3 regions of the Rothia sp. HMSC065C12 genome follow, and region 1 is predicted to be linked to each of the others. Evidence: riboswitches for the same ligand, from Rfam matches in the RefSeq annotation. Region 1 holds a riboswitch; each other region holds the start of a gene.
What was found. Region 1 has a riboswitch for S-adenosylmethionine ahead of HMPREF2836_RS00965 (bifunctional o-acetylhomoserine/o-acetylserine sulfhydrylase). Riboswitches for the same ligand answer to the same signal wherever they lie in the genome.
Positions count from the first base shown of each region.

Region 1 (10,213 bases):
AGGCGATGACCGCGCATCCGCGCACCAGCTCGGGGTTGGTTGCCGCCCACTCGAGGGCGCGAGCGCCACCGAGGGAACCACCAATCACGTAGCGGAAACTCGTCACGCCCAGTGCACGCGCCAGACGCGCCTCAGCACGCACCGAGTCGCGGATGGTGACGAGCGGGAATCGGGATCCCCAGTGCTCGCCGGCGCCCGGGTAGCCTTCGGGAATGATGCTGGCCGGACCGGTCGAACCGTAGCAGCCGCCCAGAATATTGGGGGCAACGACGAAGTATCGGTTGGTGTCGATGACCGCGCCGGGACCCACGATGCCCTCCCACCAGCCGTCGGATTCGATAGCGCGGATGAGGGGCGCGGGCATGTCCGGGGTGGGCACGCCGCGGGAGACATGCGTGTCACCGGTGAGTGCGTGCAGGATGAGGATGGCGTTATCGCCGGTCTCGTTGAGGGTACCCCAGGTTTCGTAACCGATGGTCACCTGCGGCAGGGTCACGCCGGACTCGAGCTCCAGGTCGCCGATGTTCAGCTGACGCAGATAGCCTTGCGCTTCGGGGTGCTCGGTGCGGGTGCCCGCCACGGGGATGGGTGCGGTGACAGGCTGGCTGGTAGTGCCGGACTGGCTAGTGCTCTGGGTGGTCATGGGGTTCCCTTCACTGGGTTGGTCGGCGAGGTGGTGCCGGGTGTGAGCGGGGTACTCGTCTGTGGGTAGAAGAAGCAACAGATTGGGCGGCAGCAACGCCGCACAGTTACAACATGCTCCGTAACGGGGAATCCGCAGGTGGACCGAAAAGCCGTAGCTTGCCGGTCCACCTGCGGGTTGCATCACCGTTTAGGAGAGGGTGTCGAAGCCCAGCTGCAGGTCGGCGAGAATGTCGTCGATGTTCTCGATACCGACTGCCAGGCGGACGAAGTTCGGGTACACGCCAATCTTCTCCAGTTCCTCAGCGGAAAGCTGGGAGTGGGTGGTGGAGGCGGGGTGAATCACGAGCGAGCGCACGTCACCGATGTTCGCCACGTTGGAGTGCAACTTGAGGGCGTCCACGAAGTCGCGGGTCTGCTCCAGGGTTGCGTCCTTGAGGGTGAAGCCGAGCACCGCACCGGGGCCCTTGGGCAGGTACTTCTGTGCACGCTCGTACCAGGGGGAGGATTCCACGCCAGCCCAGATGACCTTCTCGACCTGCGGGTTTGCTTCGAGCCAGCGGGCGACCTTGGTGGCGTTCTCGATGTGGCGTTCGATGCGCAGGGAGAGGGTCTCCAGACCAATGCCGATGTTGAAGGCGTTGGTCGGGGAGATGGCGGCGCCGGTGTCACGCAGCAGGGAGACGCGCGCCTTCAGGATATAGGAGAGGTTCGCGCCGAATGCGGAGTCCTTACCCAAATCGCGTGCGTAGACCAGGCCGTGGTAGCCGGGGGCGGGCTGGTTGAACTTGGGGAACTTCTCGGGGTCTGCACCGTAGTCGAAGTTACCGGAGTCAACGATCACGCCGCCGATGGAGGTGCCGTGGCCGCCCAGGTACTTGGTGGCGGAGTGGACGACCACGTCTGCGCCGTGCTCAATGGGGCGCAGCAGGTAGGGGGTGGGCACGGTGTTGTCCACGATCAGGGGCACGCCGTTTTCGTGGGCGATCTTGGCGATGGGCTCAATGTCGAGCACGTCGTTGCGGGGGTTGGGCACGGACTCGCCGTAGAAGAGCTTGGTGTTGGGGCGGACTGCGGCGCGCCATGCGTCCAGGTCGTCCGGGTCCTCAACAAAGGTGGTTTCAATGCCCAGGTCGGCGAGGGTGTACTTGAGCAGGTTGTAGGTGCCGCCGTACACGGAGGGCGAAGCAACAACGTGGTCGCCTGCACCGGCAATGTTCAGGATTGCGTAGGTAATAGCTGCCTGACCGGATGCCAGCAGCAGCGCGCCTACGCCGCCTTCCAGGGAAGCGATACGGTTTTCGATGACTTCCTGGGTGGGGTTGTTGAGGCGAGTGTAAATGGGGCCCAGCTCGGCGAGGGCGAAACGGTTCGCTGCCTGCTCGGCGCTGTCAAAGACGAAGGAAGTGGTCTGGTAGATAGGTAGTGCCCGAGCTCCCGTTGCGGCATCCGGCGCCTGACCTGCGTGGATCTGGCGGGTTTCGAACTTCCAACCGGCGGGGTTGGCGGGAGTCGGGACGGTAGTGTTGTTGCTCATGCGTGGCTCCTATTGGGGATTCTTAAGGGGCCGCATGCCGACGGTACAGGAATCGTCGTCGAATAATCCTGTCACGATTGATGTACCGGTTTCGGTCACATCGGTCCCGCGCTTGCGTCACGCTTGTGCGTGCCGCCCGGTCTTCACCCAGGGCACCCCACCGCGGAGGAGGGTTGCCGGCCAGCTAGCTGGGGCTTATCGCTGGCGCTCTTGACCTGTTATTTAGAGTGTCATAGGGCACGGGGCGGGGTCAAGGATTTTGTGGGTGCGCGGTACTTTAAGACATTTCATTGCAAAGATGACGTTTTTTAACGTCTGTCATAAAACGCGAACGACGGTGCCGGGGCAATCCGAGGACGAGGCAATCGAGATGCGGAGGCGGACACCCACCATCCACACAGTAACCCCCATCACTTTTATCTACGGTTTTTCGGTACACTGAAATGACACATACACTCACGCAGGGTACAACTCGCTACGGCTCGCTACGCCGTTTATCCTGCTCAGCATCCCTCCGGTATAGGGGCCAGAGGGTCATACCCGAAGGTTACCTACCATGTCTCTTGTTCTTGATGCGGCGCAGCTCAGCCGCGTCTTTGGCAAAGGTGAAAACGCTTTTACCGCCGTCGACCGGGTGTCGCTTCGCGTCAGTTCCGGTGAGATTCATGCCCTCCTCGGCCCCAACGGTGCGGGCAAAACGACTACCGTGCAGATGTGCTCGACCCTGCTCACCCCCACCGGCGGTAGCCTCACCGTGAACGGTATTGACGCCATCACCCACCCGCAGCGGGCGCGCCGTCACGTGGGCCTCGCGTTGGGCGGGGAGAACGGCTTCTACCCGCGCGCCAGTGCCCGCGACAATCTGCTGTTCTTCGCCGATGTTGCGGGGGTTTCCGGGCGGACCCGACGACACGAGGTGGAGCATGCCCTAGCCCGTGTGGAACTCACCGATGCGGCAACGCGGCCTGTCCAGGAGTTTTCCCGCGGCATGAAGCAGCGCCTACATATTGCCCGCGCCCTGCTCGGCTCCCCCGCCCTGCTCCTGCTGGATGAGCCGACCAACGGGCTCGACCCCGATATCGCCCTAACCGTGCGAACCCTCATCCGCTCCCTCGCGGAAGACGGCGCCGCCGTTCTGCTGACGAGCCACCTACTCGGCGAAATCGAGGACCTGGCGCACACCATCACCGTGTTAGGCGCCGGTTCCGTCGCCGTGAGCGGCAGCCTCGAAGACATCGCCGCGCACGCCGGCATTGCCGCCACGACCGTGGTACAGGTCGAGGCCACCGCCACCGAGGGCCTTGATACGCTTCGTGGGCTCCTCGGCGATAAGGCTACGGTGCTCTTCGCCCCGCGCGGTTCCGGCTGGGAGCTCACCCTCTACTGGCACGGCGAGCGCACCACGTTCGAGGCGGGAGAAGCTCACCGCATCCTGGCGGAGGGGCTCGCCGCCGCGAACATTGGGGCACGGACCGAACCGTACACGCGCCCGGCAACCCTGGAAGAGGCATACCTGGCGATGGCGGAGGGGCTCAAGCGATGAACGTGAAGACGCGACGTTCGGAAGAGTTCCAGCGGCGGGGTCGACGGTACGACCTGTGGCAGGAGTGCGCCCGCCAGCTGCGGCTCATGGGATTTAGCCTGCGCCAGTTCCTGACGGTCCCGTACTTTATTCAGCTGCTTATCAGCACGGTGCTCGGGTCGGTCATCCTTCAGGCGCTCGCCGTGCATGCGGCGGCGCAGAGCTCCGAGGGTCACTCCGTTGACCCGACCCTGGCGTGGACCCGCGCGGGCATTGTGGGCATGTGGTCGGTCTGCATCGTGTCTGCGGGCATTATCAATTTTGAGCGCTTCCGCGGGACCCTCGTGTACCTGTGTTCGGGGTCGATTTCTCCGGTGCGGGTGCTGGCGGCTATCGTTTCGAGCGCCTCCATCGTGGGTCTGGCGGCCCTGCCCCTATCGTGGGCGGTTTGGGCTCTTGTGACGCTCAATCCGCAGGTTACGGACTTTTCAGCACTCTGGCCGCGCTACGTTCTGGGCATTCCCCTGCTGTGGCTTGCGTGCCTGTCGGTTACGTTCATGATTGCGGTGTTCTTCGTGGCGACGCCGAACGCTATCGCCTACGAGGAGCTATTGCTCGTGCCGGTTTTTATTCTTTCCGGGGTTCTCTTCACGACCATTGAGGCGCCCGCCTGGCTGGATGCCGCGGGTGTGCTTATTCCCCTGCAGGCGCCGGTGCACCTGCTACTTGGGCGTACCGCCATCACTACCCCGGCGGATGCACTCTTGCCCGTAATTCAGACCCTGGTCGTGAGCTTCATCTGGGCGTTGTGTGCTTTCCTCTTTGCTCGGAAGGCTCTTGCCTCCGCCCGCCGTCGCGGCACTCTGGGGGCGATGTAGCGTGCATGTTCTCTCTTCTGCTGCTCTGCCTAGCGTGGCGCGTCGGGCACTGTCTACCGCCTCTATTGGCTGGTCATCTTCTATTACCTTCGCAACCCTCGGAACGGCTGTCACGACCCTGATTCTCGTACCCGGTCTTAACGTGCTTTTCACGGTGCTTCTGGGTGCTGATCTTGCCGCGAACGATACGGTACGCATCGGCTGCGCGTCTGCTCTGATTGCCACCCTCAGCTCCGTGGCAGCCGGTATTGTCGCGCGCGTTGCCACAGACCGGTGGATTGGCGTCTTCGAGTACGTGTGTACGGCTCGCCCGGTGGATGCGGGCTACTGGCTCGGTGCGGCGGCGGTACCCGCGTTGCTGGCTTCCGTGACGGGTCTGAGCAATGTGGGTATCGTGTGGTTGTTGTCCCTCACGGCGCCCTCTACCGGCGCGAGTTCGGGGCTTCTGCTGGGCGCTCTTGCGCTGATGCCGGTTGCGGTTCTGGGCGGGGTCTGCCTGGGTATTTTTGCTGCCGGCTTGGGCCTGTACCTGTCGGATCCGTACACGGGCTCGAATGTTCTATCTATTGTTCTGCCGGTCAGCGCGGGCGTGATTGTGCCGGTGAGTACCTACCCGACGTGGCTTGCCTGGGTGTGTTCCTGGGTTCCCGGGTCCCGGCTGGTGCAGGTTTTAGATGCCTCTAGCGGTATCGCGAACGGCACCGCGCCGGAGCTTTTCGCGCTCCTGGCGGCAGACACAGCCCTGGCAGTACTCTACGCCGTAGTGGGGTTGGGGCTGACTTTGCTTGCCGCCCGCCGCATCCGTGCCGGCGCCCGCGCATCGCTGTTGTAAACGGTGAACCCTGAAAAAGAACGAACCTTTTAATCACCCGCTATCCGGGCGCCGCAACCAAGAAAGACTATTCCTGTGACCATTGCTCCCGCTTCATACACCTTAGAGACCCTAGGGTTCGACCCTTCCTGGCAGGGTTCAGCAATCCGCGCCGCGTTCACCCTCGGCGGTACCCTCGAAAACTTTACCCTCGCCCGTGTCAGCGCCGTGCACCGCACCCGCTGCGAGCTACTGACCTGCGAGCGGGGTGAGCTCATTAAGCTTTCCGCTCCGCTGCGTCCGGTTGAGAACGACTACGGCGAAGAAGAGTACCCCGTCGTCGGCGACTGGGTACTCACCCAGCCCATCCCTGGAACCGGTAGCGATAGCCAGCCCGCGGAGCACAAACCCCTCGCGATACTGCCCCGGCGAAGCTACCTCACCCGACCCAGCGCCACCCGAGAATCCGCAGATCAGCCTGTCGCCGCCAACGTGGATATGCTCTGCATCGTTGAGCCCTGCTTCCCCGAACCGTCCATTGGGCGAATTGAACGCTACACCGCCCTGGCGCACGCTTCCGGGGTGCAGGTCGCGCTGATTCTCACCAAGGGTGACCTGGTAACGGCCGAACAGCTCACCAACTACAGGGATTCCCTCGCAGGTGGTGTGGATGCGGTACTCGCCGTCTGCACGGACAACGGCTACGACCCTGCCCCGGTGGCGGAGCTTGTCGCCGGACGCACCGCCGCGTTCCTGGGCCGTAGCGGCGCAGGAAAATCCACCCTGGTCAACGCCCTGCTCAACCCCGGAGTTGACCCCCGCGAGGATAGCCAAGAATATCAGGTGCAGGTCACCTCCACGGTCCGAGATGCTGACGGCAAGGGGCGCCACACCACCACCAGCCGCCAGATGCTTGTTTTGCCCAGTGTGGAAAGCTCAAGCGAAGGAGACTCGACCAACGCAAAATCATCATCTGGCACGGTGCTGATCGACACTCCGGGCGTACGAGCCCTCGCCGCCACGAGCGATAGCTCCGCAATTGATGAGACCTTTGACGATGTCTCCAGCTACGCCTCCGCCTGCCGGTACAGCGACTGCTCCCACGGCTCCGAACCCGGATGCGCGGTACAGCAGGCGCTCGCCGACGGCGCTCTCGACCCCGAGCGCTTCGAACGCTACCGCAGGATGATAGCCGAATCCGCGCGTCTACGCCTGCGCTCTCAAGAACGTGAGTACAGGCAAAGTAACCGTGCCTTCACGAAGGCGAATAAGGCGGGCCGCCGCACCCTCATGTCCATTAAGGGGCGCGCTAACTAGCCACTGAACGCGCACGTTGCGGCGAGGCTTCGGTGAGACTTCAGCTGGGCTTCCACAGGCTGAGCCGGGCGACCCCGCACAAGCCGCAATATAGTAGCCTGCCTCACTCTTCGATACACTAGAACTAGGCGTGCCCACAGTCCCCCGCGCACTCTCACCGCCACCCGGCGGCACAGGAACGCGGGCGCAGACGGCACACACCATTCACAAACCCATAACTCATGAAAGAGGTGGCAGCATGGCTGAACAGAACCTCACCCCGCCCGTACCGAAGAAGGTCGAGCACCGCCGCGAACACCACGGCGACGTCTTCATCGACCACTACGAATGGCTCCGCGACAAGGAAAGCGAAGAGGTCCTCAACTACCTCAAGGCAGAAGCCGAATACACCGAAGCTGTCACCGCAGACCAGCAGCCCCTCCGCGAATCCATCTTCAACGAAATCAAGGGCCGCACCCTGCTGTCAGATCTGACCGTCCCGAACCGTATCGGTGACTGGTGGTACTACAGCCGCATGGTGCCCGGCGGTCAGTACCCCGTCTTCTACCGCTACCCCGCCCTGCACGAAGGCGACGAGGTGGTGCGCTACACCCCGCCGACCGTCACCCCCGGCGAAGTACTCGAGGGTGAAGTCGTCATCCTCGACTGCAACGAATACGCCAAGGACATGGAGTTCTTCTCCCTCGGCAGCTTCCAGCCCGCACGTAACGGCAAGCTGCTGAGCATCTCCGTGGACGAAAAGGGCGACGAACGCTACGAGCAGCGCTTCCTCAACATGGAAACCGGCGCCTTCCTCGAAGACACCATCCCCAACATTGCGGCGGGCTCCTTCTTCATCAACCACGCCGAACAGCTCATCTACCTCGTCCCCGACGAGTCGTGGCGCCCCTGGCGTGTCTACGTGCACGACGTCGGACAGGGCACCGAAGACCACCTGATCTATGAGGAACCGGACAACACCATGTGGCTCGGCGCCGCCATGAGCTCCGACCGTTCCTCCGTGGTCATTACCAGCTCCAACTCCGAGTACACGGAGGTGCGCCTCATCCCCACCCGCGAACCCAAGGGCGAGCCGACCCTGCTCATCCCCAAGAGCGCGGGCATCGAATACTACGCCGAGCCGCTCAACATTGCCGGCGAACAGCACCTGCTGATTCAGCACGACTACAATGCGCTGAACTCCGAGCTGGTCCTCGCAGACATGCCGCGCGAAGGTGAAAGCCTCGAAGAGTACGCGCAGCGTTGGGTACCCGTCATCCGCCACAGCGAACACGTACGCCTGGAGGGCTTCACCTTCACCGCAACGCACCTGGTCGTCACCGCCCGCGCGGACACCACCACCCGCATCTTCCTCGCACCGCGTGAGCAGCTGCCCATCCAGTGGCGCCGCCGCCGCCCCGCCGGCGTGACCTTCATGGAGCCTGCCGGCTTCGACGAGGAACTGTACACCGCCTCCGTGCTGCGTGCGGAGAACTACTCCCCCGTGCTGCGCATCGCCTACACCTCGTACCTGACGCCGCGCCGCGTCTACGACTACTTCCCCATGTCGCAGACCCTGCTGCTGCGCCGTGAAACCCCGGTACTCGGCGGCTACAACCGCGAGGACTACCGCGCCTACCGCGACTGGGCACCGGCGGAGGACGGCACGCTCATCCCAATCTCGGTGATTCACCGCGCCGACCTGGACATGAGCAAGCCACACCCGGTCATCCAGTACGGTTACGGCTCGTACGAGTCGTCCATGGACCCGATGTTCTCCATCCCGATGCTGTCGATCCTGGACCGCGGCGTCATCTACGTCATCGCACATATTCGCGGCGGCGGCGAGATGGGCCGCTCCTGGTACCAGAACGGCAAGAAGCTCGCGAAGAAGAATACCTTCACCGACTTCGTGGACGTCACCAGCTACATTGCGGCTAAGCCGTGGGCTGATGAGGCGCGTATCGGCTGCTACGGCGGTAGCGCCGGCGGCCTGCTCATGGGCGCCGTCGTGAACCTCGCCCCCGAAAAGTACGCCGCCTGCCTGGCTGCCGTACCGTTCGTGGATGCGCTGACCACCATCCTCGACCCGGAGCTGCCGCTGTCGGCAATGGAGTGGGAAGAGTGGGGCAACCCGATTGAGGACCCGGAAGTGTACGCCTACATGAAGTCGTACACCCCGTACGAGAACATTCGCCCGGTCCGCTACCCGGCGATTGCTGCGGTGACGAGCCTGCACGACACCCGTGTGCTCTACGTGGAGCCTGCGAAGTGGGTTGCGGCGCTGCGTGAGCAGATTGACCCGTCGTCGCCGGTGCCGCTGCTGAAGATTGACATGTCGGGCGGTCACGGTGGTGGTTCCGGCCGGTATACGCGTTGGCGTGAGATCGCGTGGGATTACGCGTTCCTGATGAGCAACCTCGGCGTTACTGAGTAACACCCAGCAATAGAGAATGCTCCTTCTATATCTTGAAGATATGGAAGGAGCATTTCTCGTTTAAGTACATTGTATTGCTGGAGGGACGGTGCTCGTCCTCGTTCCTCCCCTCACTAAGCAGGGGCGGGGCGCCGCATATTTCCTCCGCGCCTACGCAGGGGCACCCGTCACCCGGACGCTCCGCGCCTCCTCGCTCCGCTGCGGAGAGCGTCCGGGCTGACACCCTGAGGGCGCATCCGGAAAACGCGGCCGCACCCGCACAGTACCCCAGCGCGGAAAGGCGGTATCGTCCGAAAGTGACATCAGGGTGCCCGAAGCGAAGCGAGGGCGGGTTCCCTGTAGGAACGAGGACGATAACCGCCTTTCCGTGCGGAATCTAAGCGGAACCGTGCATCCCGCGCAGAACCTGGAATGGGGTAAAGCACGAAAGAGGCGCCGCCTCCCACCTCGGGAGACAGCACCTCTTTCGTTAGAACCGGGTCAGCGGAAAAGCTTAGCCTTCCACGCCGCACTCAGCCAGAATCAGCTCACGCACGCGAGCGGCGTCAGCCTGGCCACGAGTAGCCTTCATGACCTGACCGACGATAGCGCCAGCAGCCTGAACCTTACCGGCGCGAATCTTGTCGGCAACGTCGGGCATTGCTGCCAGTGCCTCCTGGACGGCTGCGGTGAGCGCGCCGTCGTCAGAGACCACGGCGAGGCCGCGTGCCTCAACGATTTCGGCGGGGGTGCCTTCACCGGCGAGGACGAACTCGAGCACCTGGCGGGCGATCTTGTCGTTGATCTTGCCTTCGGAGATGAGCGCTTCGAGGGCAACCACGGTTGCGGGCTCCACGCCGAGGGCGGTGAGCTCAACTTCAGCCTGCTTTGCGCGGCGGGCGATTTCGCCCATCCACCACTTGCGGGCTGCTGCTGCGGTTGCGCCTGCGGCGACGGTCTCTTCGATAACGTCGAGTGCGCCAGCGTTGACTACGTCGCGGAACTCTTCGTCAGAGTAGCCCCACTCACCCTTGAGGCGGCGGCGGCGTTCTGCCGGGGGTTCGGGCAGTTCGGCGCGCAGACGCTCAATCCATTCGCTGTTGGTGACGAC
Region 1 covers NZ_KV807670.1:179,295-189,507, reverse strand. The annotation lists gene HMPREF2836_RS00970 (homoserine O-acetyltransferase MetX) at 1-643, opposite strand, end outside; gene HMPREF2836_RS00965 (bifunctional o-acetylhomoserine/o-acetylserine sulfhydrylase) at 833-2,179, opposite strand; SAM riboswitch class IV at 2,283-2,395, opposite strand; gene HMPREF2836_RS00960 (ABC transporter ATP-binding protein) at 2,736-3,722, shown strand; gene HMPREF2836_RS00955 (ABC transporter permease) at 3,719-4,579, shown strand; gene HMPREF2836_RS00950 (ABC transporter) at 4,581-5,411, shown strand; gene rsgA (ribosome small subunit-dependent GTPase A) at 5,487-6,707, shown strand; gene HMPREF2836_RS00940 (S9 family peptidase) at 6,946-9,123, shown strand; gene gatB (Asp-tRNA(Asn)/Glu-tRNA(Gln) amidotransferase subunit GatB) at 9,617-10,213, opposite strand, start outside.

Region 2 (10,213 bases), on a different contig from region 1:
ATCATTTTTCTGTACAACCTGCTTCCGGCGTCTGTAGATTCGGCGAACATTATCTTGCGTGAATGCGATGAGCCGCCCCATATTCTGCCCTTGCATGTGGCGGTAGATCTTCTAGATTTGGGGGATCCGCGAAGCTCCGCTGAGGCAGAGCGCATTCTTCAAGATTCTGTTTTCAAGGAAGCGTCTTAGTCATGACCGCATCCCCTATTTTGATTCCTGCTATTGGGGCAGAGCGTGCCTCTTGGCTTGGCCTGGCTGATATTTCAGATTGACTTTGAAAATCTTCTAAAAGACAGAAGCTAACTAAAACAAGAAATGGCAGAATCATTCCGGTTTCGGAATGATTCTGCCATTTCTTCTATGCCCGCACTCTGCACGAGACAGGGGCAGGGAAAGTTACGAGATTTAGCGGACGTCTCCATCCAGATAGAACCAGGCGCCGCCCACCTTCTCAAAGCGCGACAGCTCATGCATGCTGCCCTTCACCCGCTCCTCCGCAGGAACGCCCGGCACCGAACGGTAATACGCAACGAACTCCACCGTACCGGACGCATCAAACGGGCCACCCGAAGCACCCAGAATATCCAGGCGATACCAGCGGATATCATCCTCCAACTCCAAGGCGGCCGGGCGAGTACTCGGATGCCAGCTCGCCAGCAGGTACGCCGCATCCCCGGTCGCAAACGCGGTAAAACGCGAGCGCATCAGCTGCTCCGGCGCGGGAGCAGTCAGCGTGCCGGAGGCGGCAAACTCGCCCAGGAACCTGCCGCAGCAGGCGCCGTACACCTCGCCGCTCGAGCAGGGGCAGCGGTCATCATGGTTAAGTTCAGTCATGCCACCCAGTATAGAGAAAGCACAGCGCAAAGAAACGCCCGCTCTGCCGGGGGTACAAATCCTCCAGCAGAACGGGCGTTCTTGTTTTCAATCGTTAAGTTTGAGCGAACCTACACGGCACGCTTCAGCGGCAACGCTTATTCAGCGATTGCGCGAGCCGGGGTGTCAGCAGCCGAAGGCTTGCCCACGTATGCGCCGCGGTACTTAGCAGCCGGGTGGCTGTCAGCAACCTTGGTGTGGCCCTTACCGAAGATGTTCTCACGCAGGGTGTTGCCCTCGTACTCGGTGCGGTAGCGGCCGCGCTTCTGCAGCTCGGGAACAACGTACTCGATGAAGTCCTCGAAGGAACCCGGGGTGACGTGGTACGCCAGGTTGATGCCGTCCAGGCCGCCCTCATCGATCCAACGCTCCAGCTCGTCAGCAACCTGAACCGGGTCACCAACAATGACCTCACCCATGCCGCCGAGGGTGGTGTGCTCAGCGATGTCCTTGCGGGTCCACTTCTTGTCCTTCGCCTGCAGGGTGAAGGGGGTCAGGAAGGACTGAATCGACTCGGTCTGCACGTAGTTCAGGACCTCGTCCTCGTCGAACTGGGACAGGTCAACACCGGACCAGCCGCCGACAATAGCCTGTGCAGAGTCGAGGTTGATGTACTTCTTGTAATCCTCGTACTTTGCCTTTGCCTTCTCTTCGGTCTCATCCACGATGACGGAGAGCATTGCGAGGATCTTGACGTCGTCGCGGCTACGGCCCTGCTCCTCTGCAGCGGCGCGAATACGGTCGGTCACAACGCGGGTCAGGTCCGGGCGCAGGGCGCTGATGAACACAGCCTCAGCGTGCTTGCCGGAGAACTGCTGGCCGCGGCTGGATGCGCCAGCCTGGAAAATCACGGGGGTGCGCTGCGGGCTCGGCTCGGTCAGGGAGATGCCGGGTACGGAGAAGTACTTGCCCTTGTGGCCAATCGGGTGGACCTTGGAGGGGTCAGCGTAGATGCCGCGCTCGCGGTCCTTGATGACTGCGCCGTCTTCCCAGGAGCCTTCCCACAGCTTGTAGCAGACGTCCAGGAACTCGTCAGCGATTTCGTAGCGCTCGTCGTGCGGGATCTGGGTGGGCAGGCCCTGGTTCTCAGCAGCCGAAGGCAGGTAAGAGGTCACAACGTTGAAGCCGACGCGGCCCTCAGTGAGGTGGTCGAGGGAGGCGTAGCGGCGAGCCAGGGTGTAGGGCTGCTCGAAAGTAGCGGCAGCAGTCACGCCGAAGCCGAGGTGCTCGGTCACTGCAGCCATTGCAGAAATCTGGGTTGCGGGGTCATTCACGGGAACCTGAGCGGCACCCTCAATGGCGGGAGCGGCAGAGTTCTTGTACACGTCGTAGATGCCGACCACGTCAGCGATGAACACGGCGTCAAACAGACCGCGCTCAAGGGTCTTAGCCAGGTCAGTCCAGTACTTGATGGTGTTGTACTCGGTTGCGCGGGAGCGCGGGTGACGCCAGAGGTCGAAACTCTGGTGACCAATGCAGGTCATTTCGAATGCGTTAACTACGATGCGCTTCTTCTGCTCAGCCATCGATTTTCCTTTCGCGAATGATCGGGGACGATCGGGTTAGTGCCCTGCACCCCGCGCGCCGCCTCCTTCTTGCCTTCTGCGTTCGGTGGTGGCCTTCGTGCAGGTGGCGCGTTCGCGCCGTACTTGCCTCGTAACGTTGAGGCCAGATCATCATCTGGGGCACCCCGCTACGGGAGAGGGTTGCCGCCCGGCTAGCCAGAGCTTAGCGCCGGGACTCATGATCTCGTGGTTTGAGTGTACGGGGCGCGCGGGAGGGAGGTCACGTTTGTGACGAAAAAATCTTTTTGTGACGTGGAACCGAAATATTTCGTGATAAATGCGAAATATACGGTCATAGAAATTCATACGCGCCCGCCGGGTTGATTGAGGCACGCCACAGCCCATAGGGTGGGAGAAGCAAACCATCCAGAGCGACTGAGAGACCTGGCTCCACGACGTCGCAGCAACCGGCACGGATTCTTCCGCCCCCGGTGCTAACGCCAGGAACGATGGAAGTGACATGACACTCAACAGTGCAGTAACTGACGTACCCACCAGTGAAAAGAACGGCCGCCGTGCCGTATCCACCGCCGCCGTCCCCTTGAGCTTTGAAGGCGTCGGACAATCTTTCCCCGTGCCCGGCGGAACCCACGAAGTTCTTCGCGGAGTCTCCTTCACCGCAGCCCCCGGCGAGATTATCTCCGTCATCGGCTCCTCCGGATGCGGCAAATCCACTCTCCTGCGTGCAGCAGCAGGCCTGAACCGCATCACCGCAGGTACCGTGCGTATCGGCGAGAAGGCAGTGACCGGCCTCGACCCCCGCGTAGCTATCGGCTTTCAGGAACCGCGCCTGCTCCCCTGGCGCACCGTCGCCGACAACGTGGCTCTCGGACTACCGCAGGGCACCAAAAAATCTGAAGGCGCAGCATCCGTAGCGCGCCTGCTCGACCTGGTCGGACTGGGCGAATACGCAACCCACCGTCCCAAGGAAATTTCAGGCGGTATGGCTCAGCGCGTGTCCCTGGCGCGAGCGCTCGCACGCAACCCCGGCGTGCTGCTGCTCGACGAGCCCTTCGGTGCTCTGGACGCGCTGACCCGCATCAACATGCAGGATTTGCTGTTGGACGTGCACCGTCAAGACCCGACCACGATTCTGCTGGTCACCCACGATGTGGAAGAGGCGCTGTACCTCTCTGACCGAGTGATCGTCCTCGGTAAGGACACCCCGGAGGCGCCCGCCACCATCCAGCGCATTGTGACCGTTGACCGTTCTCACCCGCGTGACCGCGCCGATGCAGAGATCACGGCGCTGCGTAGCGAACTGTTGGCTGAGCTTGGCGTGGAAGATAACGCCTAAAGCCGCCACGCAACACATTTCTTACACATCACATCATCATCTTCAGAAGCGAAAAGATTTCATCATGACTTACTCCCCGTCTCGCCGTACCGCCCTCAAGTCCCTTGCCGCAGCCGCCGCTTTTGCTACTCTGCTCAGCGCCTGCGCCGGTGAAGGTTCCGGTTCCGCTAACGCCTCCGGTGCTGCCGGTGGTGGCAATCAGAACACCGTGACCATTGACTACGCGACCTACAACCCGCTGTCCCTGATTATCCGTAAGAAGGGTTGGCTTGAGACCGCCCTCGCCGCCGAGGGTAAGAAGGTTGAGTGGGTCAAGTCGGCCGGCTCGAACAAGGCGAATGAGGCGCTGCGTAGCGGCAATATTGATGTTGGCTCGACCGCCGGTTCGGCGGCGCTGCTGGCACGCGCTAATGGCTCCCCCATCAAGGTCATTAGCCTCTACTCGCAGCCGGAGTGGTCGGCGCTGGTGACCCGCAAGGATTCGGGCATCACCAAGGTTGCGGATTTGAAGGGTAAGACCGTTGCCGTGACCAAGGGTACCGACCCGTACTTCCTGCTGCTGCAGGCACTCAAGCAGGAGGGTATTTCTGCTTCGGACCTGACCATTCAGAACCTGCAGCACGCCGACGGCCGCACCGCCCTGGATAACGGTCAGGTCAACGCGTGGAGCGGCCTGGACCCGATCATGGCTGCCGCCGAGGTGGAAAGCGGCGACGTGCTCTTCTACCGCAACCTGAACTTCAACACCTACGGCTTCCTGAACGCGACCGAGAAGTTCATTCAGTCCAACCCGACCGCCGCACAGACCATCGTGGACGTGTACGAGTACGCTCGCGCCTGGGCTAAGAAGAACCCCGAAGAGGCTGTGAAGATTGTCGAGGAGGAGTCCGGCATTAAGCACGAGACCGCTCAGGTCGTCATGGAGCGCACCCACCTGGACATCGACCCGGTTCCGGGCGCCAAGCAGGTTGAGGTACTCAAGGGCGTTGGCCCGATTCTGGTCGAGTCCGGCGACGTCCCCTCCCAGTCCGACGTGGACAAGGCCCTGAACAGCATCGTGGACGACCAGTTCGCGAAGAAGGCTGACAGCGCCGCAGTCGAGAAGATTGCCAAGGCGGTGGAGAAGTAATGACCGCCGCAACGATTACCGCCGCCTCCAGCGCTCACGCTGAGCGTGCCGAGAAGCGTGCCTCTTCCGTGAAGTTGCCGTCGAACCCGTTCGCCGGTAAGCAGTACCTGGGCCTGATTCTTCCCCTGGCGCTGATTGCGCTCTGGTATATTCTGAGCACCAACGGCGTGTTCACGCAGGTCCAGCTGCCCTCCCCCGACCGTGTGGTGGGCGCCGGTATCGAGCTGGCGCAGCGCGGTGAGCTGGCCAAGCACGTCGCGATTTCGACCCAGCGCGTGCTGATTGGCTTCGGCATCGGCGCGGTACTCGGCCTGGTGCTGGGATCGCTGATTGGCTTGTCGGCCCCGGTGCGCGTGTTCGTCGCCCCGACCATCGGCGCTCTGCGCGCAGTCCCCTCACTCGCGTGGGTCCCGCTGCTTCTGCTGTGGATTGGCATCGGCGAGAACTCGAAGGTGACCCTCGTGGCCATCGGCGCGTTCTTCCCCGTGTACACCACGGTTTCCGCAGCCCTCGCCCACGTGGACCCCAAGCTCGTGGAGATGGCCCGCGCCTTCGGCCTGAAGGGTCTGCGCCTGTTCACCACGGTTCAGCTTCCCGCGGTTCTGCCGTCGGTTGTTTCGGGTCTGCGTCTGGCGCTGGCTCAGGCGTGGCTGTTCCTGGTCGCCGCTGAGTTGCTGGGTGCGTCCATGGGTCTGGGTTATCTGCTGACCGACTCGCAGAACAACGGCCGCACCGACCGCCTGCTGCTGGCTATTGTGGCGCTGGCGGTGCTCGGTAAGATTACCGACGCGCTGGTGGGCGTGTTCGAGCGCTGGGTGAAGGCGAAGTACCCCAGCAACTAGCACCACAGCTAAACGTAACACTCAGCACGCGCTGAGTTTTAGGAGAGATGTCCGCCGCGTGGCTGCTCCCCAAAGGTGAGCTAATCATCGCTACGCGCCGGAGAAAGAAGTCGGCGGGGAAACCTGTCGCCTACTGAATGATGATGATGAATCCCGCCCCGCGCCCCACAGCAGTGAGCGCGGGGCGGGGTCTTTAAATATTTCGGAATATTACGAACCGATACACAGCATGCCGAATATGACGGGCTCCTTTGCTTCCTGGCCCCGAGCGCGCTTTACTAAGAAGGCAAACCATCCAGAGCGACCGAGAGACCTGGCTCCGTGACGTCGCAGCAACCCCCTCGCCAACGCACACACAGACCCCACGGTCACACAGACAGCGGCACGGCGAGCAAGGGTGCTAATGCCAGCAACCGATGGGAGAATAATGGGACTGCCCACCCCCTACTCGTTCACCGACCCACTGAACCCCACCCCGAACCCCGCCCTCGAATCTGACGAGGCACGCGTCGCGTTCTGGGAGAAGCAGGCGCAGCGACTCACCTGGGCTGAGCCCTGGCACACTGCGCACCGCTTCGAGAAGCCGAAGTCCCTCGGCTTCGATGAGGAAGGCATCGAACAGTTCACGATCCCCGAAATTAAGTGGTTCGAGGGCGGCAAGCTGAACGTCGCCTACAACTGCGTAGACCGCCACGTGGAGGCGGGCCGCGGCGACAAGGTAGCCCTCTACTTTGAAGGTGAACCCGGCGACCGTGAAGCCATCACCTACGCCGAACTGCAGCGCCGCATCGCGAAGGCAGCGAACGGCCTGCTGTCCCTGGGCGTGCGCAAGGGTGACCGTGTGGTCATCTACCTGCCCGTCATCCCCGAAACCATTATCTTCACCCTGGCCTGCGCGCGTATTGGCGCGATTCACTCCCTCGTCTTCGGTGGTTTCTCCGCTGAGGCGCTGAAGTTCCGTGTGGAAGACACCGGCGCGAAGGTTCTCATCACCACCGACGGCCAGAACCGCCGCGGCAAGGTCGTTCCCGTGAAGGTCAACGCCGACGAAGCATGCTCCGGTGAGAACAATATCGAGCACGTTATCGTGGTGGACCGCACCAGTGCCTCCGACCCGGTAGCGCACGCCGCTGTGCCGTGGACTGAGGGCCGCGACGTCTGGTACCACGACCTGGTGGACGACCAGCCGGACACTCACGCCTACGAACTGCACGACGCAGAAGACCCGCTGTTCATCATTTACACCTCCGGTACGACCGGTAAGCCCAAGGGCCTGGTGCACACCATGGCTGGATACCTGGTGCAGACCGCGTACACCCACGCGCTGCTGTACGATCTGCTGCCGGACTACGTGGATGAGAACGGCGTGTTGCGCCCCGACGAGCTGTCCGCCGTCAACGACCCCAAGAAGGTGGAGTCCACCGTTCACTGGTGCACCGCCGACCTGGCGTGGGTCACGGCCCACACCTACGAAATTTACGGTCCGCTGGTCAACGGTGTCTCCGAGGTGATTTACGAGGGTACCCCGAACACCCCGCACTACGGTCGCCACTTTGAGGTCATCGAACGCTACGGCGTGACCAACTACTACACCGCGCCGACCCTGATTCGTTCGCTCATGGGTGCGTTCCCGAACGGCCCGGAGCCCGGCAAGTACGATTTCTCGACCGTGCGCCTGCTCGGTTCGGTGGGCGAGTCCATCAACCCGGAGGCGTGGCGCTGGCTGCGCGAGCACGTGGGTGGCGGCACCGCATCCTTCATCGACACCTGGTGGCAGTCCGAGACCGGCTCGACCGTGTGCTCCCCGCGCCCGCACGACCCGGCATTCGCACCCGAGGGCACCTACCCGGAGGGCACCCCGCACTGCACTCCCCTGCCCGGTTGCGCTACCCGCGCCGTTCCCGGCGTGTCCACCCGCGTGGTGGATGAGCACGGCGACCCGGTCGAACCCGGCAAGCAGGGCTTCATCGTGGTCGATAAGATTGGCCCCTCGATGGCTCGTACCGTGTGGCAGAACCCGCAGCGTTTCCTGGATTCCTACTGGCGTCACTACGGCGAGCGCGGCTGGTTCCTCGCTGGCGACGGCGCGAAGGAAGACGAAGAGGGTAACGTGTACATCCTCGGCCGTATTGATGACGTGATTAACATTTCGGGTCACCGCCTGTCCACGATTGAGATTGAGTCGGCTCTGGTGACTCACCCGGCTGTGGTTGAGGCTGGTGTCTGCCCCGTGGAGGATGAGCTGACCGGTCACCAGGCGGTCGCCTACGTGACGCTCACCGATGAGGGTAAGGACCTGACTGAGGATGAGCTGAAGGCGGCGCTGACCGCACACGTGCGTGAACACATTGGCCCGATCGCTAAGCCGAAGGACGTTGTGGCGGTTGCCGACATCCCGAAGACCCGTTCGGGTAAGATTACTCGCCGTCTGCTCGGTGAGCTGTACCAGGGCCGTTCTTTAGGCGATGTTTCTTCGCTGCAGAATGAGGAGGCGCTGGGCCACATTGCGCAGGTGCTGGTGGATACCGGCCGCGTGAGTGAGGCTGTCTAGGCTCTGTTGCTGGGCTGAGCACTGAGCCGAGCTGCACGCTGCGCTGAGCTGAAAGCTACATAGAGTAAAGGTGCGGATACCGAATAATGATTCGGTATCCGCACCTTTTGCTATGCCATTTTATTGATCTGACAAGGCTCTTTGTTGGCGTTGCACCGCCTATTCAGCCTACTTAATCAGGCCCAGCGAACGAGCGTGTTCAGCAGTAATACCGCTCGGCTCAATGTGCTCGGGGCCCTTGTCCTTCTCGGGGTGCTCGGTCGCCTGGAAGCGGATCATCTTCACATCGTTTGCCGCGCCCAGGTTCGTGATCATGCCGTCACCGTTCAGGTCCACGGACACCGGCTCGGTATCAATCTTGCCGTTGCCGTTGAAGTCAATCGGCTGGTTGGCGGGCTTGCCCTTGTACAGGAAGCCAGCCGCGCGAGGACCGAAGCCGCGCGCCTCGTACAGCTTCGCCTCGTTGAGCATGCGGTACTCGGCGGTGGAGTAGCCGAAGTAGCGGCTACCGTCAGCCATGGGCACGCCGGTGAGGGTGTACTGGTAGTTCATGACGCTGTAGTAGTTGGGCTTGTAGTTGATTTCGTCCCAGCCGCCGTGGCTCAGTGCGAGGTTGTGGCCGAGCTCGTGCACGAACACTGCCACGCGGATGTTGCTGCTTGCCTCGCCCCAGAAGTGCGGACCGACGGTGACCATAAAGTTACGACCGCCAAAGTTAGCGATACCGGAGGAGTAGCTGTTGTCGTAGTAGTCGCCCCAGATCATGTAGTGGAAGGTGCCTTCGCGGGCGGGGTTGAACTTACCTTCGGTCGCCTTGATTCGGTGGAGCGCTTTGAATTCGCTGTCGAGTGCCTGGTAGCTGATTTCGTTGCCGCCGCCGAGGTTGTACTTGGCGCTGCGGGCGTCACCGGCGTCCAGGTGGATGTTCACGCCGTGGGTGCCGTCGGGGTTGCGCAGGGGCAGGTCAGCGTAAATCTTGGTGATGCGGTCCAGTTCATCTTCGCTGGGCAGCAGGCCCGCCATGTAGTCCATCTCGACGAAGATGTCCTTGTGCTTGGGGTCTGCGCCCATTGCGGGGAAGTCGACGTCGATTTTGCCGTCGCCGTCAGCGTCGTAGCCCTTCATCTCCCAGGTGTTGGGGATGCCGTCGCCGTCAATGTCGGGGCTGTAGGCGTTTGCTGCGGGGGCTGCGATAGTGCCCAGGCAGAGCACTGCAAGGGAGGCAAGCGTGACGCGTGCGCTCTTCATAAATGCCATGTTGTATTCCTTAAGTGTGTGGTGACCGGTGGTGTTTCTGTGGAGTTTTCCGGGAGGACGTTCTCCTCGGTTTCCATGATGCTCCCGTTTCACGCGTTAGGTGAGCTGGGTACCGTAATGTTCATACATTAAGGTAAAAGTTGAGATAATTTTGAAGATGAGCTGAATTACATTAGAGTATCAGTAATTCAACTCACACGCATCACCACATTCTTCACAACAAGAGAGATCCTATGACTTCTTCCTCGAACACCACTAACGGACTGAACCGCCGCGCCCTCATCAAGGGTGCCGCATGGAGCACCCCCGTCATCGCAACCGCGGCGGCGGTACCCGCCTACGCGGCATCCACCGATGCGCAGGAAACCCCGACCCTGAGGTTCGGTGTCTTCACTCAGGCGTTCAACTCGAACCCCGCCAACGACTTTGATACCCGCTACGGCCTGGATTCCTACACCGTGCAGGTACCCAACATCACCGCAACCTCCACCACCCCGCAGAGCCGCGGCGGCGGCACCTTCACCCCCGGCGGTAGCGTCGGCGCCGGCCTGTACGGTGGTGCGGGCCTGTGGATTTCCGCACCCATCAACTCCAAGGGCGAGTTCCAGGGTAGCTCCTGGCTGTACCCCCAGGCGCACCTGCAGGTGACCTTCGAGTTCACTTTCCCCACCGCCGAGGACGTCACCGACCCGCTGCTGT
Region 2 covers NZ_KV807671.1:117,348-127,560, forward strand. The annotation lists gene HMPREF2836_RS01845 (hypothetical protein) at 1-189, shown strand, start outside; gene HMPREF2836_RS01850 (YchJ family protein) at 406-834, opposite strand; gene HMPREF2836_RS01855 (LLM class flavin-dependent oxidoreductase) at 972-2,399, opposite strand; SAM riboswitch class IV at 2,514-2,622, opposite strand; SAM riboswitch class I at 2,798-2,894, shown strand; gene HMPREF2836_RS01860 (ABC transporter ATP-binding protein) at 2,899-3,735, shown strand; gene HMPREF2836_RS01865 (aliphatic sulfonate ABC transporter substrate-binding protein) at 3,800-4,864, shown strand; gene HMPREF2836_RS01870 (ABC transporter permease) at 4,864-5,706, shown strand; gene HMPREF2836_RS01875 (AMP-binding protein) at 6,134-8,257, shown strand; gene HMPREF2836_RS01880 (C4-dicarboxylate ABC transporter substrate-binding protein) at 8,426-9,514, opposite strand; gene HMPREF2836_RS01885 (transcriptional initiation protein Tat) at 9,748-10,213, shown strand, end outside.
Region 2: it holds a riboswitch for S-adenosylmethionine, as region 1 does, so the genes downstream of both, HMPREF2836_RS01855 (LLM class flavin-dependent oxidoreductase) here and HMPREF2836_RS00965 (bifunctional o-acetylhomoserine/o-acetylserine sulfhydrylase) in region 1, are expected to answer to the same signal.

Region 3 (10,213 bases), on a different contig from region 1:
CGCAAAAATTGCTGCCACAATGCTGACGTTCGCGATATTAAGACAGAGAAGTAACACCATTGCGAAGGCACTCACCAGTGTCATAACTGACATGGTGTGAACCTGCAATTCCTGTTTCGATATTGCCTCTCTAGCAGCACGTATATCTTCCTGTGATTTTGTGCTACCTATATCAGATAACGGAAATGTAGATAACCTGTTATTTAACATGCAGTGAACCCGATAGTTCACCTTTGATTTGAGGATGAGCATGTTACTTATGACCCAGCGTTTAGCAATGATATTAATTCCGACAACAAGGGCAAGAGCAACGATATAAATCCAGGCCGCGCCACCATTTGAACCGCTCAAGGCTGATACTGTATTACCAATCAGCAGGGACTGACTCAAGGGAATGCAGGCAATGACGGCTAGCGATAGGGCGACGCTCACCAGGGTTGTGGGACAGGTTTTCCAGGCTAGGCGGAAGGACCAGAGTATAGAAGAAAATAGCTTTTTCATTCTCACCACGCTCACAAAGTCATATTGAACTCATCTTTGAGCCCTGAAACTCCTCGATGAGCGGACATTGAAACACTACCCGTGCCTCACTAGCTACCCTACCCCTCAATGAAATTCAAAACACATATATTCGTGCGTGTCCAAGAATATTAAGCAGACGTATCTGCGATAGTGCCAGGCATCCAGGGGTCAGCCGACAGCCCTACCCACAACGCCCCCAGCCGCCCTTCGTCATAGTCGGTCATATTAAGTTCATATTTCGCCCCAATGTCATGTCCAGAAATATTAGGACATCAACCGCCGCACCCCTTGCACGCCCTCGGAGGCGGTGGGTAAAGTGAAGGCGTTATCTATCAAGAGCGACCGAGAGATCTGGCTCGTCGACGTCGCAGCAACCTCGCCAGTATCCCCCACCGTCACGGTGCAGGGTGCGGACAAGGTGCTCCCGCCAGAACCGATAGAGAAGAATACCCTTCGGCACCCCTTGATGATGCGCACCCGCAACCGGTGGCGCGCATCCTGCAGAAGAATTCGCGCACCCTTACGGTGTGTATCTATCGGGTGAACACGAAGGATGGTCATGACGACAGTTCACCCGGCTCTTTCTTTTGAGCTGTTCCCTCCGCGCTCACACGCAAGCTGTGAGTCGCTGATTCGCACCATTGCGGAGCTTGAGGGTACCAACCCCGACTACGTTTCGGTCACCTATTCCGGTGACGCGAAGCGCCGTCAGAAGACGCTGGCGCTGCTCGACTACCTGGTGCACGAAACCTCCCTCACCCCCCTGGCACACCTGATTTGTGCAGGCCACTCGGTGCACGAGCTGGAGCGTGCGGTCCGCCTGATTCTGGGTCTGGGCGTGCGCGGTTTCCTGGCGCTGCGCGGTGACGTGCAGGAAGGTCAAGTTTCTGAGCTTCCCTTCGCCCGCTACCTGGTCGAGCTGATTCGCCGCGTGGAACGCGAAGATTTCGCCCACCTGGCGGCGGGTAAGGTGTCCATCGGTGTGGCGGCGTACCCGCAGAAGCACCCCGAGTCCGCATCCCTGCTGCAGGATATTGAGATTCTGCTGTCGAAGCAGCGTGCCGGCGCGGATTTCGCTATCACCCAGGTGTTCTTCGAGGATGAACGCTACAGCGCCCTGGTCGATTCGGCGCACCTGGCAGGTGTGGATATTCCGATTATTCCGGGCATCATGCCGGTAACCTCGCTGAAGCGCCTACAGAACCTCTGCCAGATGGCGGGCATGTCGGTTCCGGCGGATCTTGCGTACGCCCTGGAGACGGCAACCAGCAGCGCAGAGCTGCACCGCATCGGCGTGGACTACGCACTGAACCAGTGCCGTACCGTGATGGATGCGGGCGCACCGGGTCTGCACTTCTTCACCTTCAACGAGCATGCCGCGGTGCTTGACGTTCTGGATCAGCTGGACCTGCCCCGATACAGCAACCGTTTCTCCCAGCCCCTGAGCGAGCTGGAATTCGCCTAAGCGCGACCCGCTCCGCCCGGCGCGGATGCGCCACCCAAGTTTCCCCCAAAGTACCCCGGGAGCGTCCCGCGGATCTCGGCCCCATCGACGGGGCCGGCAGGGCCCGCTGATTCTCCCATTTCTATCCCCAGTAAAGGAATATGCACTATGTCTAACGTTGCTTTCCCCGCCGCAACTATTGTTGGTTACCCCCGCGTGGGCCGCTTCCGTGAGCTGAAGAAGGCTCAGGAGGCTTTCTGGAAGGGCAAGGCCACCCTGCAGGAGCTGCAGGACACCGCCGCAGACGTGCAGCGCACCTACTTCGAGCGCGTGACCGCCGCCGGTCTGAAGGCTGACAACTACTCGATTCCGGCAACCTTCTCCTACTACGACCAGGTGCTCGACGTTGTTCGCCTGTTCACCCTGGTTCCCGAGCGTCTGGCTGAGGCTAAGGATGCACGCGGCCTGCTGGATCTGCCCGGCTACTTCGCACTGGCGCGCGGTACCGAGACCCTGCCTCCTCTGGAGATGACTAAGTGGTTCGACACCAACTACCACTACCTGGTGCCCGAGATTGGTGCCGGCACCGAGATTAAGCTGAACCTTGAGGCTATTGACGAGCAGCTCGAGGTAGCAAAGCAGGCTGGCGTGAAGGTTCGCCCGCAGATTGTTGGCCCGCTGACCCTGCTGCTGGGCGCTAAGGCTGAGCAGGGTTCCGCTGAGGACTTCTCCCCCGTTGACCGTCTGGATGAGTTCGTTGCCGCGTACGCTCAGGTGCTGGAGCAGCTGGCTGAGCGCGGTGTTGAGTGGGTTCAGCTGGACGAGCCGGGCCTGACCGTGGACCGTGCCGACAACGCAAAGGTTGCGCAGCTGGCTGAGCGCACCTACCGTGCCCTGGCTGCCGGCGAGAAGCGCCCGCAGATTCTGGTGACCAGCCCCTACGGTTCTCTGCGTGAGAACCTGCCGGCGCTGCTGGGTACCGGTATTGAGGCTCTGCATCTTGACCTGGTGCACGGCGTGTACTCGAAGACTGAGCTGGAGTCTGTTTCTGCCGCTGGTGTGCACCTGGTTGCCGGTGTTGTGAACGGCCGTAACGTGTGGCGTGCCGATGTTCGCGCCGCCCTGAAGACTCTGGAGGCGCTGCCCGGCGCATCCGAGGGTGCCGTGTCGGTGGCTTCTTCGACCTCCCTGCAGCACGTGCCGCACGACCTGGCTCTGGAGGACCCCGCCGAGGTTCCCGTGGACGGCCTGGCGTTCGCTGACCAGAAGGTCGCTGAGATTGCTCTGCTGGCTCGTGGCCTGGCTGAGGGTGAGGCGGCTGTTGAGCCGGAGCTGAAGGCTGCCGATGAGGCGCTGGCTCGCTTCGCCGCTGACCCGCGCAAGCACAACGACGAGATTCGTGCCCGCGCCGCAGCTGTGACTCCCGAGGACTTTGACCGCCCGACTATTGACGTTCGCCGCGAGGCTCAGGCTGACCTGAACCTGCCGAAGCTGCCGACCACCACCATTGGTTCTTTCCCGCAGACCGCTGAGATTCGCCGCCGCCGTGCGGAGGCTCGTGCGGGCAAGATTTCCGCTGAGGAGCTGAACGGCTTCCTGCGTGACGAGATTGCCTCGGTCATCGCGCTGCAGGAGGGGCTGGGCCTGGACGTTCTGGTTCACGGTGAGGCTGAGCGTAACGACATGGTTCAGTACTTCGCTGAGAACTTCGACGGTTTCGCAACCACCCGCCACGGCTGGGTTCAGTCCTACGGTTCGCGTTGCACCCGCCCCTCGATCCTGTTCGGTGACGTGAAGCGTCACGGTGAGGGCCTGCGCGGTGAGGCGTTCACCGTTCCGTGGAGCTCCCACGCACAGTCGCTGAGCGACAAGCCGGTCAAGGGCATGCTCACCGGCCCGGTGACGATTCTGGCCTGGTCCTTCGTGCGTGACGACCAGCCGCGCCGCGAGACCGCTAACCAGGTGGCTCTGGCTCTTGCCGACGAGATTGCCGACCTGGAGCAGGCGGGCATCCGCATCATTCAGGTGGACGAGCCGGCTCTGCGTGAGCTGCTGCCCCTGCGCCGCGATGAGCAGCCGCAGTACCTGGACTGGTCGGTGAACTCCTTCCGCCTGGCAACCAGCGCGGTGAAGGATTCCACTCAGATTCACACCCACCTGTGCTACTCGGAGTTCAACGAGATTATCGACTCGATTAACGCTCTGAACGCTGACGTGACCAGCATCGAGGCGGCTCGTTCGCACATGGAGCTGCTGGCTGACATTCCGGAGAGCTTCGTTTCCGGTCTGGGCCCGGGCGTGTGGGACATCCACTCCCCGCGTGTTCCTTCGCAGGATGAGATTGAGTCCCTGCTGAAGGCTGCGATTGGTTACGGCACCATTGCTGACCTGTGGGTGAACCCGGACTGCGGTCTGAAGACTCGTGATTACGAGGAGACCAAGCAGTCTCTGCGTCACCTGGTAGATGCCACCAAGGCGATTCGCGCATCCCTCTAGGAGGCGCCTATTGGTTCCGCTGCCTGCTGCGGGTTGACCGGATGATGGTTTGCTCGCGGTAACCTGCGGCAGGTGGCGGCTGTTCGGCTTCGTGCCGGTATGCGTACCGACTGTATGCCGAGCTTTTGGGGATAGATAACAGGCCCGCCCGTACGGTTTTTCTTCTGCACCGTGCGGGCGGGTTTTCTGTGCTGTTTTAGGGCGGTGATTTATTGGTGTCCAAGTGGTTTTCTTTTTGAACTTAGGGTATAAATTACTCTAAATTTAAGTGTGGTCTGACCAAAACACATACTTACTCAACAAGGAAAGTATTTATATTCACCGCAGCACTTGTGGCACTGTTGCCCAGTAGACAGATATACATCACACAGATTTAGCACTTCCCCGTAATTCCAGGGTAAAAACAGTATTAATAGAATAATCGCTCCGAATATCCGTTCACCATAGTGAACATTCTACTGAAAACATTTCCAGCGGATTAGCATTTTTATAAGCCGCCGTTTTTAGAATTCCAGCATGACTACTACCACTTCATCAAAGAAGAAGAAGAAGGGTTCTACACCCCGCTGGCTCGCTATTCCGGCACCCAAGCCCCAGCTCAGCGAAGCAGAAGTTAATGCGAAGTACCCGCGCATGCGCCTACAGGTCTTCATGGGTATCTTCATCGGTTACGCAACCTTCTACCTGATTCGTAACAACGTCCCGCTGGTCACCCCGATTCTGACCAAGGAACTTGGCTTCAGCAACGCAGCAATTGGTGCACTGTCCACGGCACTGCTGCTGGCTTACGGCTTCAGCAAGTTCTTCACCGCAATGATTTCTGACCGCTCGAACGCGCGTTTGTTCCTGCCCATCGGTCTGGTGCTCTCGGGTGTTGCAAACATCCTGCTGGCGCTGACCGGTTACATGGGTGAAGGCGCGGGTGCGACGGGCTACGCTGCTGCTATCGCCTCCATCATGGCGACCATTATGGTCTTCAACGGCATCTTCCAGGGTATGGGTTGGCCTCCCTCGGGTCGTGTGCTCGTGAACTGGTTCTCCACCAGCGAGCGCGGCACGAAGGTTTCCTGGTGGAACACCGCCCACAACGTTGGTGGTGCGCTGTCCGGTCTGCTGGTTGCATGGGGCTTCTCCATGTTCGGCAAGACCTGGGAAGTTGCCTTCTGGTTCCCGGCTGTTATCAGCTTCGTTCTGGCGTTCGTGGCGTGGCTGCTGATTCGTGACAACCCCGAGGCTGAGGGTCTGCCCACCGTTGACGTGTACCGCAACGACCCGCACAAGGTTGAGTCCACCGCTGAGGATCGTGCAGAGTCCACCTGGACCACCATCCGTAAGCACGTGCTGACCAACTCGACTATGGTGTACCTGGCTCTGGCAAACGTGTTCGTGTACACCCTGCGTTACGGCGTGCTGGTGTGGGCGCCGAAGTACCTACACGATGTGCGCCACGCTTCCCTTGAGGGTGGTATTGCGGGCTTCTCGATTCTGGAGCTTGCCGGTATTGGCGGCACCGTCCTGTGCGGTTACGTTTCTGACCGCATGTTCAAGGGTCGCCGCTCCCCCGCGGGTATCCTGTTCCTGATTGCGACCGTTGGCGCGATTCTGCTGTACTGGCTGCCTTCTTCGGATGCGCCGCTGTGGATTGCGTACGTTGCGTTGGCTCTGATTGGTGGCCTGATTTACGGCCCGGTTATGCTGATTGGTCTGCAGGCTATTGACCTGTCTCCCTCGCACGTTGCGGGTACCGCTGCGGGCTTCACCGGCCTGTTCGGTTACGCGCTGGGTGCGACCCTGGCTTCTGCTGGTATCGGCATCATTGTTGATCACTGGGGTTGGAGCACCGCGTTCGTCTTCATGATTGTGTGCTCGGGTCTGGCGGTTCTGTTCCTCTGGCTGGTTAACGGTGCTGAGAAGCGTCTGATGGCTGAGCGTGCAGAGAAGCTGGCGGCTCAGGCATAATTGCCCCATCTTTCGTGTAGGGAAGCCACACGTTTGCTGGTGAGTCACCATATGATGGCTTGTCGGTAATCGTGTGGCTTCTTACGTTAAGAACCTAGAATGGAACCATGACTACTAACTCTGGAATCACTAAAGAATGGGTGGATGAAACCGTCAAGCCGGGCGACGATTTCTTCCGCCACGTCAACGGTAAGTGGCTTGCTACCCACGAAATCCCGGCGGATCGCCCCAAGGACGGCGGCCTGTACACCCTCCGCGATAACGCAGAGAAGCACGTGCGTGAGCTGGTGGAGAAGATCGCGAAGGAGCAGCCGGAGTCCCGTATTGGCGCACTCTACAACTCCTTCATGGATGTTGAGAAGATTGAGGCGGACGGCCTGGAGCCGCTGCTGAAGGAGATTGCCCCGATCCTGAACTCGGCAACCCCCTCCCACCTGGCTGTGACCCTGGCGTTGCTGTCTCGTGCGGGTCTGCCGCAGCTGTTCGCCTGGTACACCAGCAACGACCCGAAGGACCCGAAGAATTACACGTTCTTCCTGTACCAGTCGGGTCTGGGCCTGCCGGATGAATCCTACTACCGTGAAGAGAAGCACGAGGCTGCATGCGCGGCGTATGTTGAGCATATTGCCCGCATGTTTGAGCTGACCGGTCTGGCTGAGGGCTTCGGTCTGACTCCGGAGCAGGCGGCTCAGCTGGTGTTCACTCACGAGTCGGAGCTGGCTCGCCTGCACTGGAACGTCGTGGAGAACCGCGACGCTGAGGCAACCTACAACCCGTACCAGGCGACCGAGCTAGACGAGAAGTTCCCCGGCTTCCCGTTCTCCCAGTGGCTGCTGGCTCTGGGTGCCGACCCGGAGACCCTGGGTCAGGTTATTGTGGCTCAGCCGTCCTTCTTTGAGGGTGCGGCTAAGCTGTTCACCTCCATCCCGCTGATGAGCTGGAAGCTGTGGGCTGTGTGGACTGTTCTGCGTTCGCGTGCGCCGTTCATGTACGACGAACTGGTTCAGGAGAGCTTCAACTTCTACGGCAAGACCCTTTCCGGTACCCAGCAGATTCGTGAGCGCTGGAAGCGCGGTGTGGGCGCTGTCGAGAAGGCTCTGGGTGAGGAGATTGGCCAGGAGTACGTGGCTGTGCACTTCCCGCCTTCGCACAAGGAGAAGATGCTGGTTCTGGTCGGCAACCTCCTTGAGGCGTACCGCGAGTCTATTGAGTCGCTGGACTGGATGACTGAGGCAACCCGTCAGAAGGCGCTGGAGAAGCTGTCGAAGTTTGTCACCAAGATCGGTTACCCCGATAAGTGGCGTGACTTCTCCGCACTGGAGCTCGTGCCCGGTGACCTGTTCGAGAACCTGCGCCGCACCGGTGCGTTTGATGCTGACTGGCTGATTGCCCGTAAGGGTCAGCCGGTGGATAAGTCGGAGTGGCTGATGACTCCGCAGACCGTGAACGCGTACTACATGCCGCCGGCGAATGAGATTGTGTTCCCGGCAGCGATTCTGCAGCCCCCGTACTTCAACCCGGATGCTGACGATGCGGCGAACTACGGCAATATCGGCATGATTATTGGCCACGAGATTGGTCACGGTTTTGACGATCAGGGTTCCCGCTATGACGGTGACGGCAAGCTGGAGAGCTGGTGGACTGAGGAGGATTACGCGAAGTTCAAGGAGCGCACCTCCGCGCTGGTGGAGCAGTACAACGCGTACGTTCCGGTGGGTCTGGATGAGAAGTTCCACGTGAACGGTGAGCTGACTCTGGGCGAGAACATTGGCGACCTGGCTGGCATGTCTATTGCGTTGAAGGCGTACCGTCTGGCTTTGAAGAAGCAGGGCATTGAGTCGCTGGCTGACGCGCCGGTGATTGACGGTATGACCGGTATTCAGCGTTTCTTCTTCTCGAATGCTCGCGGCTGGTGCACGAAGTCCCGCCCGCAGCATGCTGAGGTGATGATTTCGGTGGATCCGCATTCGCCGGATGAGTTCCGTGTGAACGGTGTGGTGCGCAATATTGATGAGTTCTATGAGGCGTTTGGCGTCTCTGAGGGCGATGCACTGTACTTGGCTCCGGAGGAGCGCGTGCGCATCTGGTAGCATCCCGATAAGGGTATATGCTTTATTGCGTATATAAGAAAGGTGCCCGCCTCGTGGCTTGAAAACCACGAGGCGGGCACCTCTTTTCTAGAGAACTGCGGACGCTACACGAAGGTAGGCGTCTACTGCTACTGTGCCGAGCGTTGCGTTAGATAATTTCTAGCGCAATGTCCATGTGCAGCGGCTCGGTTGCATCGATGTGGTACTGGCTGTGTACCGGCGAGCCCCACGAGTCGTCTCCACCAACGCCGAGCTGACCTGCCAGGATACGCAGGTAGGTGCGGTTGTTCTCGGGCAGCTCCCACTGGTAGGAAGCTTCCTCAATCTGGTAGGAGGAGTAGGGCAGGAGCGATACGTGCAGGCCGTCACCGGCAGTCTGCAGCTGGCGGACACGGAAGCCGTGGTTGCTGTCGTTCGTCACTTCAGCCCAACGGACACCCATGTGGTTGCCACTTTCCTGAGGTACCAGGTACGGTGCGTAGTCCTGCTCGGGGGTGCTTTCCCACACGCCCAGGCGGACGCCGCTGCAACGGTCGGGGTAGGAGTCGCCGGGGCCGAGGCCGTAGTAACGCAGGTGCGAGAACTCGCCGGGCAGTGCCCATTCCAGACCGAATGCGGGCAGGGACGGTGCGTCCTTCTCGCCGGGGTAGTCGATGGTTACTCGCACGTTGCCGGTGCTCTGTGCTTCGTAGCGGACCGTAACAGCGGTGTGAGCGGGGGTTGCCAGCTCGTAGGTGTAGGTCACTGCCACGCTGTCATCGCTGGGCTGCTCGACAGCAACGTTAGCGCAACGGGCGTAGCGGCCTGCAACGGTCCACTGGGCGCGTTCGAAACCGTGTCCGGCGCCGCGGTCGTTGTCGGTCAGGGGCCTGAAGGTGGTGAGCTTCGGGGGGCGAATAACATGCTCGGTGCCGTTGTGTACCCAGGAGACGATGCCGCCCTGAGTGCGGGACAGAATAACTTCAGCCTGGTTGTTGCGCAGACCGACGTTCCAGCGGCCGACGGTCACCGTCGCATCTGCTGCGTCTTCAGCGGTGTTTGCTTCAGCCTGCGATGCGGGGATGACGTACTGACCGAAGGCAATTTCGTGTCCTGCAGGAGCCCATGCGGCGTCTTCAGTGAGCACGAGGCTGACGTCCAGGGTTACTTCTGCGTTGTCGACAGCGTATTCTTCCAGGGGCCAGGGAATTGCCAGCTCGTGGGTGGATTCCGGGGCTACGTCGAAGAAGTAGTCTTCCTGCCACTGAGGAACGCCGTTGACCAGCAGGCTAGCCTTGAAGGTGTAGTCTGCGGTGGAGGTGAAGAGGTTGTCGTTGACGACCGTCACGCCCTTCTGGTCGGGGGTGATGCGCAGGTTGGAGTACACTGCCTTCACCTCAGCGGCCTTGGGGCTTACCTTGCGGTCGGCGAAGAGGATACCGTCACCGGAGAATTCGTAGTCGCAAGGGCGTTCGCCGAATGCGCCACCGTAAGCGAGGTATTCGGGGGCGCCTTCGCTCTCACCGGGGTGCCAGAGTGCCTGGTCGATCATGTCCCAGATGAAACCGCCCTGGTAGTGGGGGTAGCGTTCCAGTGCGACGTATTCGTCGATAGCGCCGACCGAGTTGCCCATTGCGTGCATGTATTCGCACATGATGAAGGGCTTCTGGGGGTTGTTCGACAGGTACTTTTCGACGACGTCGGTGTGGGTGTACATACCGGA
Region 3 covers NZ_KV807672.1:763-10,975, forward strand. The annotation lists partial or broken gene HMPREF2836_RS02160 (ATP-binding cassette domain-containing protein) at 1-501, opposite strand, end outside; SAM riboswitch class I at 849-965, shown strand; gene HMPREF2836_RS02170 (methylenetetrahydrofolate reductase) at 1,082-1,987, shown strand; gene metE (5-methyltetrahydropteroyltriglutamate--homocysteine S-methyltransferase) at 2,135-4,462, shown strand; gene HMPREF2836_RS02180 (MFS transporter) at 4,979-6,421, shown strand; gene HMPREF2836_RS02185 (M13 family metallopeptidase) at 6,529-8,511, shown strand; gene HMPREF2836_RS02190 (beta-galactosidase, LacZ type) at 8,660-10,213, opposite strand, start outside.
Region 3: it holds a riboswitch for S-adenosylmethionine, as region 1 does, so the genes downstream of both, HMPREF2836_RS02170 (methylenetetrahydrofolate reductase) here and HMPREF2836_RS00965 (bifunctional o-acetylhomoserine/o-acetylserine sulfhydrylase) in region 1, are expected to answer to the same signal.